Regions from separate parts of the Streptomyces sp. NBC_01433 genome, predicted to be linked through region 3. Evidence: riboswitches for the same ligand, from Rfam matches in the RefSeq annotation. Region 3 holds a riboswitch; each other region holds the start of a gene.

Region 1 (3,517 bases), 2.1 Mb from region 3:
TTCGAGTCCCGCTAGGTTCACCGTTCGACGCATCAGTCGGGCGTCAGGTGACTCGTCAACCACTCAGTACCCACTCGTCAGTCGCACGGAAGGCAAACCCCATGGGCTCCGCGAACGGCAGGCACCGTCGCCCTCGTCAGGCACCCGCCATCGTCGTCGCCGCGGGCGTGACGGGATCGGCCATCGCGATTCCGCTGCTCGGCGCGACCGGCGCACACGCCGCCGACGCCTCGACCTGGGACCGGGTCGCGGAGTGCGAGAGCGGCGGCATGTGGAGTGCCGACCTCGGCAACAGCTTCTACGGTGGGCTCCAGTTCTCGCAGGACACCTGGTCGGCCTACGGCGGCACGGCGTTCGCGCCCCGGGCCGACCTCGCCAGCCGTTCGCAGCAGATCTCCGTCGCGGAGAAGGTCCTGGACGACCAGGGCCCGAAGGCGTGGCCCAGCTGTGCGGTGATCGCCGGACTCGCGGTGGACGGTGCCCTGCCGGGCGTCGACCCGGGCGGCACGCCGTCCGCCGATCCGTCGGACACGGCGACCTCGCCGGGCGAAGCGGACGCGGGCGACGCGCCCGGCGAGGCCGCCGACCCCTCGACCACCCCTGCCACCCCGGACGGGACCCCTTCTCCGACGACGCCCGAGGACTCCGCGAAGCCCGAGGGTTCCGCGAAGCCCGAGGACTCATCGGCGCCGGAGGGCTCCGCCGCGCCTGACGCCTCGAAGGACACGGACCGCAGCGGCGGAAAGCACCGGGGCACGCCCGCTCCCGAGAAGAGCCGGGCGGCGGACGGTGACGACGGGCGCGAGTCCGGCCGGCACGCGTCCCGGGGCGACGGCGAGGCGCGCGACGGCGCGACGGAGCGGGCCGGCGGCGACTACACCGTCCGGCCGGGCGACAGTCTCTGGGCGATTGCTGACGCACAGAAACTCTCCGGCGGATGGACCGCGCTGTACGAGGCCAACAAGGACACACTCGGCTCGGACCCGGACCTGATCCTGCCCGGACAGAACCTGGATCTGGACCTCGGCGAGCGCTCCGAGGGCGCTGCGGCCAACTGATCCAATACGGGAAAGCGCCCCGAAAACTGGGGTAGTTCAGGGGCCTATGTCCACTTATGCATAAGTGAGACATGGGTCTCTTTGCTTCAACTGGCGTGTTCCGTCCGCCGGATCCGCCCGCATCCCCCCCGACCTGCGGAAACGTCCCTTCGGTGAGGGCAAGTAAGGGCTGATTGACCGGTATGTCCATCTTTGAATGTAGGGGTTGCCTGTGTTTACGGTCGGAACCGCTCGCACCGCGGGCCCCGTCGATCGTCACGCCGAATCCTGCCGTCGGTCGAAGGGAACAGACGCGTAAAGCGCCGTAGGCAGGAGCGGGGGACCCAGGTAAGCGCCGGGCCCGTTCGTCTCGTCCCGTACGAGAGGATCAGGACCGGCTTGGGGTGAAGTCGCGTGCTAGGACATGCGACCGGGCAACTCACTTGGCCCGAACCCGACAGCTCACCTCGTAGGCGTCGGTGAGGAGACGTTCCATGCTGCTTCACAGCAAGGGCAAGCACCGCCGCCCGTCCAAGGCCGTCCGTGTCGCCACGCTCGCCGGTGTCGCCGGTGCCGCCGTCGCCGTCCCGCTGATGGGTGCGACCGGCGCCTCTGCCGCCTCCGTCGAAACGTGGGACGCCGTCGCCCAGTGCGAGTCCGGTGGCAACTGGTCCATCAACACCGGCAACAGCTACTACGGCGGTCTGCAGTTCTCGCAGTCCAGCTGGGCCGCCGCCGGCGGTACGCAGTACGCCCCCCGTGCCGACCTGGCCTCCAAGTCCCAGCAGATCGCCACCGCCGAGAAGCTTCTCGACATGCAGGGTCCCGGCGCCTGGGCCTGTGCCGGTGCCGGCAACCTGAGCAACGACGGTGTGGACCCGGGCGTCGACACCGGCTCCGGCCAGACCGCGGCCAAGCAGGAGCAGGCTCAGCCGCAGCAGCAGGCCCAGCCGAAGCAGCAGGAGCGCAAGGCCGAGCAGCCCACCTCGCGCAGCGAGCAGCGCACCGCCCCGAAGGCCGAGACCCCGAAGACCGTCACGACCCCGACCGGCCAGAAGGTCGCCAAGGGTGATGGCGAGTACAAGGTGAAGTCCGGCGACACCCTGAGCAAGATCGCTCAGGAGGAGGGCGTCAAGGGCGGCTGGCACAAGGTGTTCAAGCTCAACGGCGACATCGTCAGGGACGCCGACCTGATCTTCCCGGGTCAGCAGCTCCACCTGAAGTAGTCCGGCACACGGCTTCTCCTCCCCCTGAGGGGGATGTCCGGCGGCATCTCCCTCGGTCCAGGTTCCCCGGCCCGGCGCGCTCTCCCCCGTGCGCGCCGGGCCGGGGTTCTTGTGCGGCGACCCGCGCCGCAATCGTTCAACCCTTGTAGTTACCGGTCAGTAAATTTCTGGACCTTCGTCCTGTATTGCACGGCCTTGGGTCCTTTTTCGTCCCAGGAGACGGGCGGTCGGCCGCCCGATCGGGCCGGGCCGGTTAGGCTCGTGTCGCAAGGCCGCAGTGACCCTGCACAACCAGTGTCATATCCCAGAAGGAGATGCCTCGTGCCGTCCATCGACGTCGTCGTAGCCAGGGAAATCCTCGACTCCCGGGGAAACCCCACGGTCGAGGTCGAGGTTGGCCTCGACGACGGCAGCACGGGACGTGCTGCTGTTCCGTCCGGCGCCTCCACCGGTGCGTTCGAGGCCATTGAGCTTCGCGACGGAGACCCCAACCGCTACCAGGGCAAGGGCGTCGAGAAGGCGGTCCTCGCCGTCATCGAGCAGATCGGCCCGGAGCTCGTCGGTTACGACGCCACCGAGCAGCGCCTCATCGACCAGGCGATGTTCGACCTGGACGCCACCGAGAACAAGGCGTCGCTCGGCGCCAACGCCATCCTCGGCGTCTCGCTGGCCGTCGCCCACGCCGCGTCCGAGGCGTCCGACCTGCCGCTCTTCCGCTACCTCGGCGGCCCGAACGCGCACCTGCTGCCCGTTCCGATGATGAACATCCTGAACGGCGGCTCGCACGCCGACTCCAACGTGGACATCCAGGAGTTCATGATCGCCCCGATCGGCGCGGAGTCCTTCTCCGAGGCCCTGCGCTGGGGCGCGGAGATCTACCACACGCTGAAGAAGGTCCTGAAGACCAAGGGCCTGTCCACCGGACTCGGCGACGAGGGCGGCTTCGCCCCGAACCTGGAGTCCAACCGCGCCGCCCTGGACCTCATCGTCGAGGCCATCAAGGAGGCCGGTTACGTCCCCGGCCGCGACATCGGGCTCGCGCTCGACGTCGCCGCGTCGGAGTTCTACAAGGACGGCAAGTACGAGTTCGAGGGCAAGTCCCGCTCGGCCGCCGAGATGACCGAGTACTACGAGGAGCTCGTCTCCGCGTACCCGCTGGTCTCCATCGAGGACCCGCTGTACGAGGACGACTGGGCCGGCTGGAAGGTCATCACCGACAAGCTCGGCGCCAAGGTGCAGATCGTCGGCGACGAC
Region 2 (3,517 bases), 1.3 Mb from region 3:
GGAACAGAATGGCTTCATTCCTCGAAAGAGCCGCGGCCCCCGACAGGGCGCCGCGGCTCTTTCGTCTTCACCGCCACCCGCACCGTCGAATCCGGCAGCAAGAATTTCGGGCAGCGGAAATTTCGGGCAGCGGAGATAAAGCCCTTCGGAATTACTCCCCTTTGTATACGGCGCAATTGTTAATGCCGGGCACTTGCGATGTTTACGCCGTGTTGCGAAGTGCTCACCCGGCCGCGGCCCGCCATGCGGCCGCCCGCGCGGTCCGTGCGGCGCAGCCGGTGCGCGGCGACGGCCCGCTCCGCGTGCTGGACGGCGAGCGCCCTGGCCCGTTCCGCGTCGCCGCGTGCCACGGCGTCCACGATGGCTCCGTGCTCGGCCCAGGAGTCGACGGGCCGGGCGGGCTGCTCGACGGCGTACATCCAGGCGGTCTTGCGCCGGAGCTGGGTGAGGAGCGCGATGAGGCCGGGGCTGCCGGATGCCTGCGCGAGGGTCTCGTGGAACCAGCCGCCCAGTGAGCGCAGATCCTCGCCCTCGCCCCGGCGGGCCCGCTCCTGACCCAGCCTGACCAGGCCGCGCAGCACCTTGAGGTGGGCGTCGCTGCGTCGCTGGGCGGCACGTGCGGCACCGAGCGGCTCCAGGAGCATCCGGACCTCCAGAAGGTCTGCGGCCTCCTGCTCGGTGGGCTCGGCAACACAGGCGCCGGCGTGCCGGCGGGTGACGACGAACCCCTCGGACTCCAGGGTGCGCAGCGCCTCGCGGACCGGGACCCGGGAGACCCCGTAGCGACGCGCGAGCACCTCCTCGGTGAGGCGGCTGCCACGCTCGAAGACACCGGAGACGATGTCCTCACGGATTGCCGTGCATACCGAATGCGCGGGAATGCGCATATCCGAACCTCCGCCTTAATCCCCGCGAAACGCGGCCGATCGACGCCTGTTCTGCGACTCTAAGGCAGTCGGCCGGAATTTCCGATGGCAGGCCGGAATTCAGGGATATCTTTTGGCCATGGAGTGGTTCGGCGGCGGGTTCGGCCGTGGCTTCGATCAGGGTTCGGTCGAGGGACCGACGACGGCTCGGCGGGCGGATCGCCGAAGGCCCCGGCGGGAAGCCGGGGCCTTCGGGTCAGGGGTACCCATGGGACACCCCCTGAGAAGCGTGGGTCAGACGTTGAGGCCGTGTGCGCGCAGGTAGGCGACCGGGTCCATGTCGGAGCCGTACTCGGCGGTGGTCCGCGCCTCGAAGTGCAGGTGCGGTCCGGTGGAGTTGCCGGTGGAGCCGGAGAGGCCGATCCGCTGGCCGGAGGTGACGCTCTGGCCGACGGAGACGCCGATCGAGGAGAGGTGGCCGTACTGGGTGTACGTGCCGTCCGTCATCCGGAGCACGATGTTGTTGCCGTACGCGCCACCCCAGCCGGCCTCGACGACCGTGCCGGCGCCGACCGCGACGACGGAGGTGCCGGAGGCCGCGTGGAAGTCCACGCCGGAGTGGCTGCCGGACGACCAGAGCGAACCGCTGGACTTGTAGCCGGTGGAGACGTACGAACCGGCGACCGGAAGGTGGAAGGACGTCAGCCGGGTGCGCTCGGCGGCGCGGGCGGCGCGCGCCTTGTCCTCGCGTGCCTCCTTGGCGCGGGCCTCGGCCTTGCGCTCGGCCTCCGCCTTCGCCTTGGCCTTGGCGGCGGCCTTCACCTTGGCTTCCGCCTCCGCCTCGGCCTTCGCCCGCGCGGCCACTTCGGCCTGGTGCTCCTGGACCTTCGCCTGGGCGTCGATCCGGTCGGCGAGGGTCGCGTCGATGGCGATGATCTGGGTGAGGCCGGTGTCGCTGACGGTGGGGGCCTCGGAGTCCGCGGCGAGGGCCGGGGTGGCCATACCGCCGATGACGCCGGTGGTGGCCAGAGCCGCGACGCCGACGACCTGGGCACGCTTGCGCGTCAGGCGGTTCGGGGCACGGTGCTTCCCGGTGACACGGGTGAACGCCATGGAGGGCTGATCCTTTCCTTCCTTCTCGCCTACCGGGTTAGCTGACGGGTTCGGAGCAGGAAGGTCTCCTACGGACACCGGGGTCCCGTACGGGACCCGGCATCCGATTCACCCCAGGGACTTCTTGGGTCCCCGGCTCCCCAGGCTCGCGCCCGACGGGGACTCGGCGATGGCTGCCCGGCGCCGCGGACGCGGCATACGGGTGACGGACAGCGGAGCCGACGCTAAGCCGGGCCACTTTCCCTCACCAAACGGGCAGCCGGTTTTGTCGCACATCCCACAGGACAGACAGGCAACCTCCCCCAAAATGCGGACGAATGAGAAAAAAGGGAAGACCCCGGCGATATGGATCACGCCGGGGTCCCTCTTGTGCCGTTTCGCGGCAGCGGAAACAGACCGATCAGCCGCTGACGACCGACACCTCACCGATGCCGAGTGCCCGCACGGGCTCCTCGATCTGTGCCGCGTCCCCCACGAGGACCGTCACCAGCCGGTCCACCGGGAACGCGTTGACCACGGCGGCCGTCGCCTCCACCGTGCCCGTCTCGGCGAGGCGGGCGTACAGGTGGGCCTGGTAGTCGTCCGGGAGGTGCTGCTCGACCTGGTCGGCCAGCGTGCCGGCGACCGAGGCGGCGGTCTCGAACTTCAGCGGGGCCACCCCCACCAGGTTCTGCACGGCCGTCTCGCGCTCGGCATCCGTCAGTCCGTCGGCGGCCAGGGTCTTCAGGACCGTCCAGAGGTCACCCAGCGCCGGGCCGGTGGACTCGGTGTCCACCGAGCCGCTGATCGCCAGCATCGCGGCGCCCTCGGCCCCGGAGGACGAGTCGGGAGCCGTCGAGCGCAGGACCTGTCCGAAGGCCCGGACCCCGTAGGTGTAGCCCTTCTCCTCGCGCAGCACCCGGTCCAGCCGGGAGGTGAGGGTGCCGCCCAGGCAGTAGGTGCCCAGCACCTGGGCGGGCCAGACGCTGTCGTGCCGGTCGGCGCCGATCCGGCCGATGAGCAGCTGCGTCTGCACCGCACCGGGGCGGTCCACGATGACCACACGGCCGGTGTCGTCGGCGGTGATCGGCGGCACCGGCCGGGGCTGGGCGGTGTTCCCGGACCAGTCGCCGAGGGTGTCGGCGAGCAGGGCGTCCACATCGATCCCGGTGAGGTCGCCGACGATCACGGCCGTCGCGGTGGACGGGCGGATGTGCGCGTCGTAGAAGGCGCGCACGGCCGCGGCGTCGATCCGCCGCACCGTCTCCTCGGTGCCCAGACGCGGGCGCGACATCCGCGCCGTCGCCGGGAAGAGCTCCTTCGAGAGCTGCTTGGCGGCGCGCCGGGCGGGGTTGGCCTGCTCGTGCGGGATCTCGTCCAGCCGGTTGCCGACGAGACGCTCGATCTCGCTCTCGGCGAAGGCCGGGGCCCGCAGCGCTTCGGCGACCAGGCCGAGCGCCTTGGCCAGCCGGGAGGCCGGAACCTCCAGGGAGACCCGGACGCCGGGGTGGTCGGCGTGCGCGTCGAGGGTGGCGCCACAGCGCTCCAGCTCGGCGGCG
Region 3 (3,517 bases):
AGGCGATGGGCGCGGGCACGGCCCGTTTCGTGCCGGCCATGCTGCACGGCGCGCTGACGATGCTGGTCACCGGTATAGCCCTGGTCGGGCTCAATCAGGCCGACGACCAGACGGTGAACAACATCAAGATCGGCGTGAAGATGCTGATCCTGGTCGTCATCCTCGCGCTCGTCTACATCAAGCGGGACGAGGAGAAGGTCGACAAGGGCGCGTTCGCCGCGGTGGGCGGGCTGACGGTCGCCAATATCTTCATCGCCACGCTCTGGACCTGAGCGGCGTGTCCCGACCTGTCCCGACCTGACCTGACCTGTCCTGATCACAACATGACCGGCCCGACCCGGCGGCCTCGCCGGGCCTCGCCGGCCGGACCGGTCAGGGCGTGATCAGGCGGGGCGCACGCTGCCGTAGATCGGCATGTAGTAGATCGACTCCTCGCGCACGTTCGCGCCCGGTTTCGGCGCGTGGATCATCATGCCGTCGCCCTTGTAGATGCCGACATGGCTGATGTCGTCGTAGAAGAAGACCAGGTCCCCCGGCCGCAGATCCGCGGTGGCCACCCGGGTGCCGACCTTGACCTGGTCCCAGGTGGTGCGGGGAAGGTCGACCCCCGCCGCCTTCCACGCCGCCCGGGTCAGCCCGGAGCAGTCGTACGAGGCCGGACCCGTAGCGCCCCAGACGTACGGCTTCCCGATCTGGGCACGCGCGAACGCGAGGACCTTCTCCGCCTTGGCGGCATAGCCGCTGTCCGACCCCGAACCGGTTCCCGTGCCGCCGCCGGTCCCGCCGCCGCCGTCCTTCTTCGCGGCCTCTTCCCCGGCCTTGCGTTCGGCCTCCGCCTCGGCGGCCTGCTGGCGGGCCAGCTTCTCCGCCTTGATCCTGGCCTCGGCCTTCTTCTTGCGCTCCAGCTCCGCCAGCCGGGCCTTCTCCTCGGCGGTCAGCTTCGACAGCAGGGTGCGTGCCTCGGTCAGCTTGGCCTGCACGTTCCGTTTGCTGGACCGCAGCGTGGCCTGCGACTCGGTGAGCGTCTCCAGGCTCTTCACGGCCTCGGTGCGCTTCGTCGCCGCCTCGGACTGCTGCGTACGGAAGTCGGCGACGGCCTTCTGCTGCTGGCCCGTCATCCGGTCCATCAGCTGGTCCTGGTCGAAGTACGCCTGCGGGTCGTCCGCGAGGAAGAAGGTAGCGGTCGGGGCGATTCCGCCGGTGCGGTACTGCGCCGCCGCGTAGTTCCCGAGGGTGCGGCGGGCCTCGTTGAGCTTGTCGGTGCGCCTGGCCGCGTCCTCCAGGAGGGCGTCGACCTTGGCGCGCTGGGTCACGGAGGCGGACTTCGCCCGGTTGTACTGCTGGGTCGCGGTCCCCGCCTGCCGGTAGAGGTCGTCGACCTTCGTCCGGACTTCCTCGATCCCGGGCCTGGGCTCCGCGGGCGCGGCCGTCGCGCTCTGCGTGGAGAGCAGGGTGACGGAGGCCAGTGCCACTGTCGTCAGCCCGACGGCAGGGGTGGTGGTGCGCACCTTCGTGCGCGGTTTGCGATGCGAGGCCAAGGCCGGCATCTCCTTCCGTGGACCGCCTACCGGGTTAGCTGTCGGGTTCGGGCGGAACGGAAGGCTGCCCTACGGTCCCGTGGGGGAGGACCGATTCACCCCGGTGCTGCTGGTGGGTCCCCGGTTCCGGACAGCCGTGAGGGCAGTACGGATTCGGCGGGGGCGTCCGCTCGGCGTGGTTCGCCTCAAGGGGGTACGGGGCGCCCGACGGAGCACGCTAGCCAACCCGTGGTGCCGCTGTGAAGGTTGATGTTCGATATGCCCGATACATTTTCGTGACCTTGATGGATCGGGTCCGCCGACACCGGGCGCCGCCCCGTTTCCCTCACGCGGCGTGGCCGCGCGCTCTCCTTGCGTGCCCGCCCGGGAGGTCTCGTACCCGAAGCGGCCACGGGCTGTCAGTGGGGCGGCCTAGACTCGTCAAGCGATGAGCAGCCTCTTTGACGACAGTTTCCTGACCGGCCTCCAGAACTCGGAGGAAGGGCCCCCGCCGCCTCCCGAGGACCACGCACCCGAAGCGGTGCCGGAGGGTCTCTTCGAGGGCGTCTTCGACGCGCCCCCGCCGCCCCGCGACGGCTACTACCGCGACGGTGCCCCGCGGCCGGTCATCGACGCCGCGGCGCTGCTCGACGGGTTGAACACCGAACAGCGCGCCGCCGTGGTGCACGCCGGTTCGCCGCTGCTCATCGTCGCCGGTGCCGGCTCCGGCAAGACCCGGGTGCTGACCCACCGGATCGCCCATCTGCTCGCCGAGCGGGGCGTGCACCCCGGCCAGATCCTCGCGATCACCTTCACCAACAAGGCCGCGGGCGAGATGAAGGAGCGCGTCGAGCAGCTCGTCGGACCGCGCGCCAACGCCATGTGGGTCATGACCTTCCACAGCGCGTGCGTACGGATCCTGCGCCGCGAGTCGAAGAGGCTCGGCTTCACCTCGTCGTTCTCGATCTACGACGCCGCCGACTCCAAGCGGCTGATGGCCCTGGTCTGCCGCGATCTGGACCTCGACCCGAAGCGCTACCCGCCGAAGTCGTTCACGGCCAAGGTCTCCAACCTGAAGAACGAGCTGATCGACGAGGAGACCTTCGCCGGTCAGGCCGCCGACGGCTTCGAGAAGACCCTGGCCCAGGCGTACGCGCTGTACCAGGCGCGGCTGCGCGAGGCCAACGCCCTGGACTTCGACGACATCATCATGACGACGGTCCACCTGCTCCAGGCGTTCCCGGACGTCGCCGAGCACTACCGCCGCCGCTTCCGGCACGTCCTGGTCGACGAGTACCAGGACACCAACCACGCGCAGTACACGCTCGTACGCGAACTGGTGGGCCCGTCCGGGGAGGCCGACGCACCCGCCGAGCTGTGCGTCGTCGGTGACGCGGACCAGTCGATCTACGCCTTCCGCGGCGCGACCATCCGCAACATCCTCCAGTTCGAGGAGGACTACCCGAACGCGACCACGATCCTGCTGGAGCAGAACTACCGCTCCACGCAGACGATCCTCTCCGCCGCCAACGCGGTGATCGAGCGGAACGAGAGCCGCCGCCCCAAGAACCTCTGGACGAACGCCGGCACGGGCGCCCGGATCACCGGCTATGTCGCCGACACCGAGCACGACGAGGCGCAGTTCATCGCCGACGAGATCGACCGGCTGACCGACGCGGGCGACGCGAAGGCGGGTGACGTCGCCGTCTTCTACCGGACGAACGCCCAGTCCCGTGTCTTCGAGGAGATCTTCATCCGGGTCGGCCTGCCCTACAAGGTCGTCGGCGGGGTGCGCTTCTACGAGCGCAAGGAGGTCCGGGACGTCCTGGCCTACCTCCGGGTCCTCGCCAACCCCGAGGACACCGTCCCCCTGCGCCGCATCCTGAACGTGCCCAAGCGCGGCATCGGCGACCGCGCCGAAGCGATGATCGACGCCCTGTCGCTGCGCGAGAAGATCTCCTTCCCGCAGGCGCTGCGCCGTGTCGACGAGGCGTACGGCA

The links. Region 3 has a riboswitch for cyclic di-AMP ahead of OG413_RS05610 (C40 family peptidase). Riboswitches for the same ligand answer to the same signal wherever they lie in the genome.
Positions count from the first base shown of each region.
Region 1: another riboswitch for cyclic di-AMP. It lies ahead of OG413_RS15365 (transglycosylase family protein); the one in region 3 lies ahead of OG413_RS05610 (C40 family peptidase).
Region 2: another riboswitch for cyclic di-AMP. It lies ahead of OG413_RS00155 (M23 family metallopeptidase); the one in region 3 lies ahead of OG413_RS05610 (C40 family peptidase).

Region 1 covers NZ_JAPEPM010000001.1:3,404,577-3,408,093, forward strand. The annotation lists gene OG413_RS15360 (transglycosylase family protein) at 102-1,058, shown strand; cyclic di-AMP (ydaO/yuaA leader) riboswitch at 1,349-1,528, shown strand; gene OG413_RS15365 (transglycosylase family protein) at 1,532-2,263, shown strand; gene eno (phosphopyruvate hydratase) at 2,585-3,517, shown strand, end outside.
Region 2 covers NZ_JAPEPM010000001.1:31,313-34,829, forward strand. The annotation lists gene OG413_RS00150 (GntR family transcriptional regulator) at 180-887, opposite strand; gene OG413_RS00155 (M23 family metallopeptidase) at 1,161-1,979, opposite strand; cyclic di-AMP (ydaO/yuaA leader) riboswitch at 1,992-2,158, opposite strand; gene OG413_RS00160 (pitrilysin family protein) at 2,380-3,517, opposite strand, start outside.
Region 3 covers NZ_JAPEPM010000001.1:1,300,318-1,303,834, reverse strand. The annotation lists gene OG413_RS05615 (hypothetical protein) at 1-272, shown strand, start outside; gene OG413_RS05610 (C40 family peptidase) at 384-1,547, opposite strand; cyclic di-AMP (ydaO/yuaA leader) riboswitch at 1,546-1,707, opposite strand; gene pcrA (DNA helicase PcrA) at 1,966-3,517, shown strand, end outside.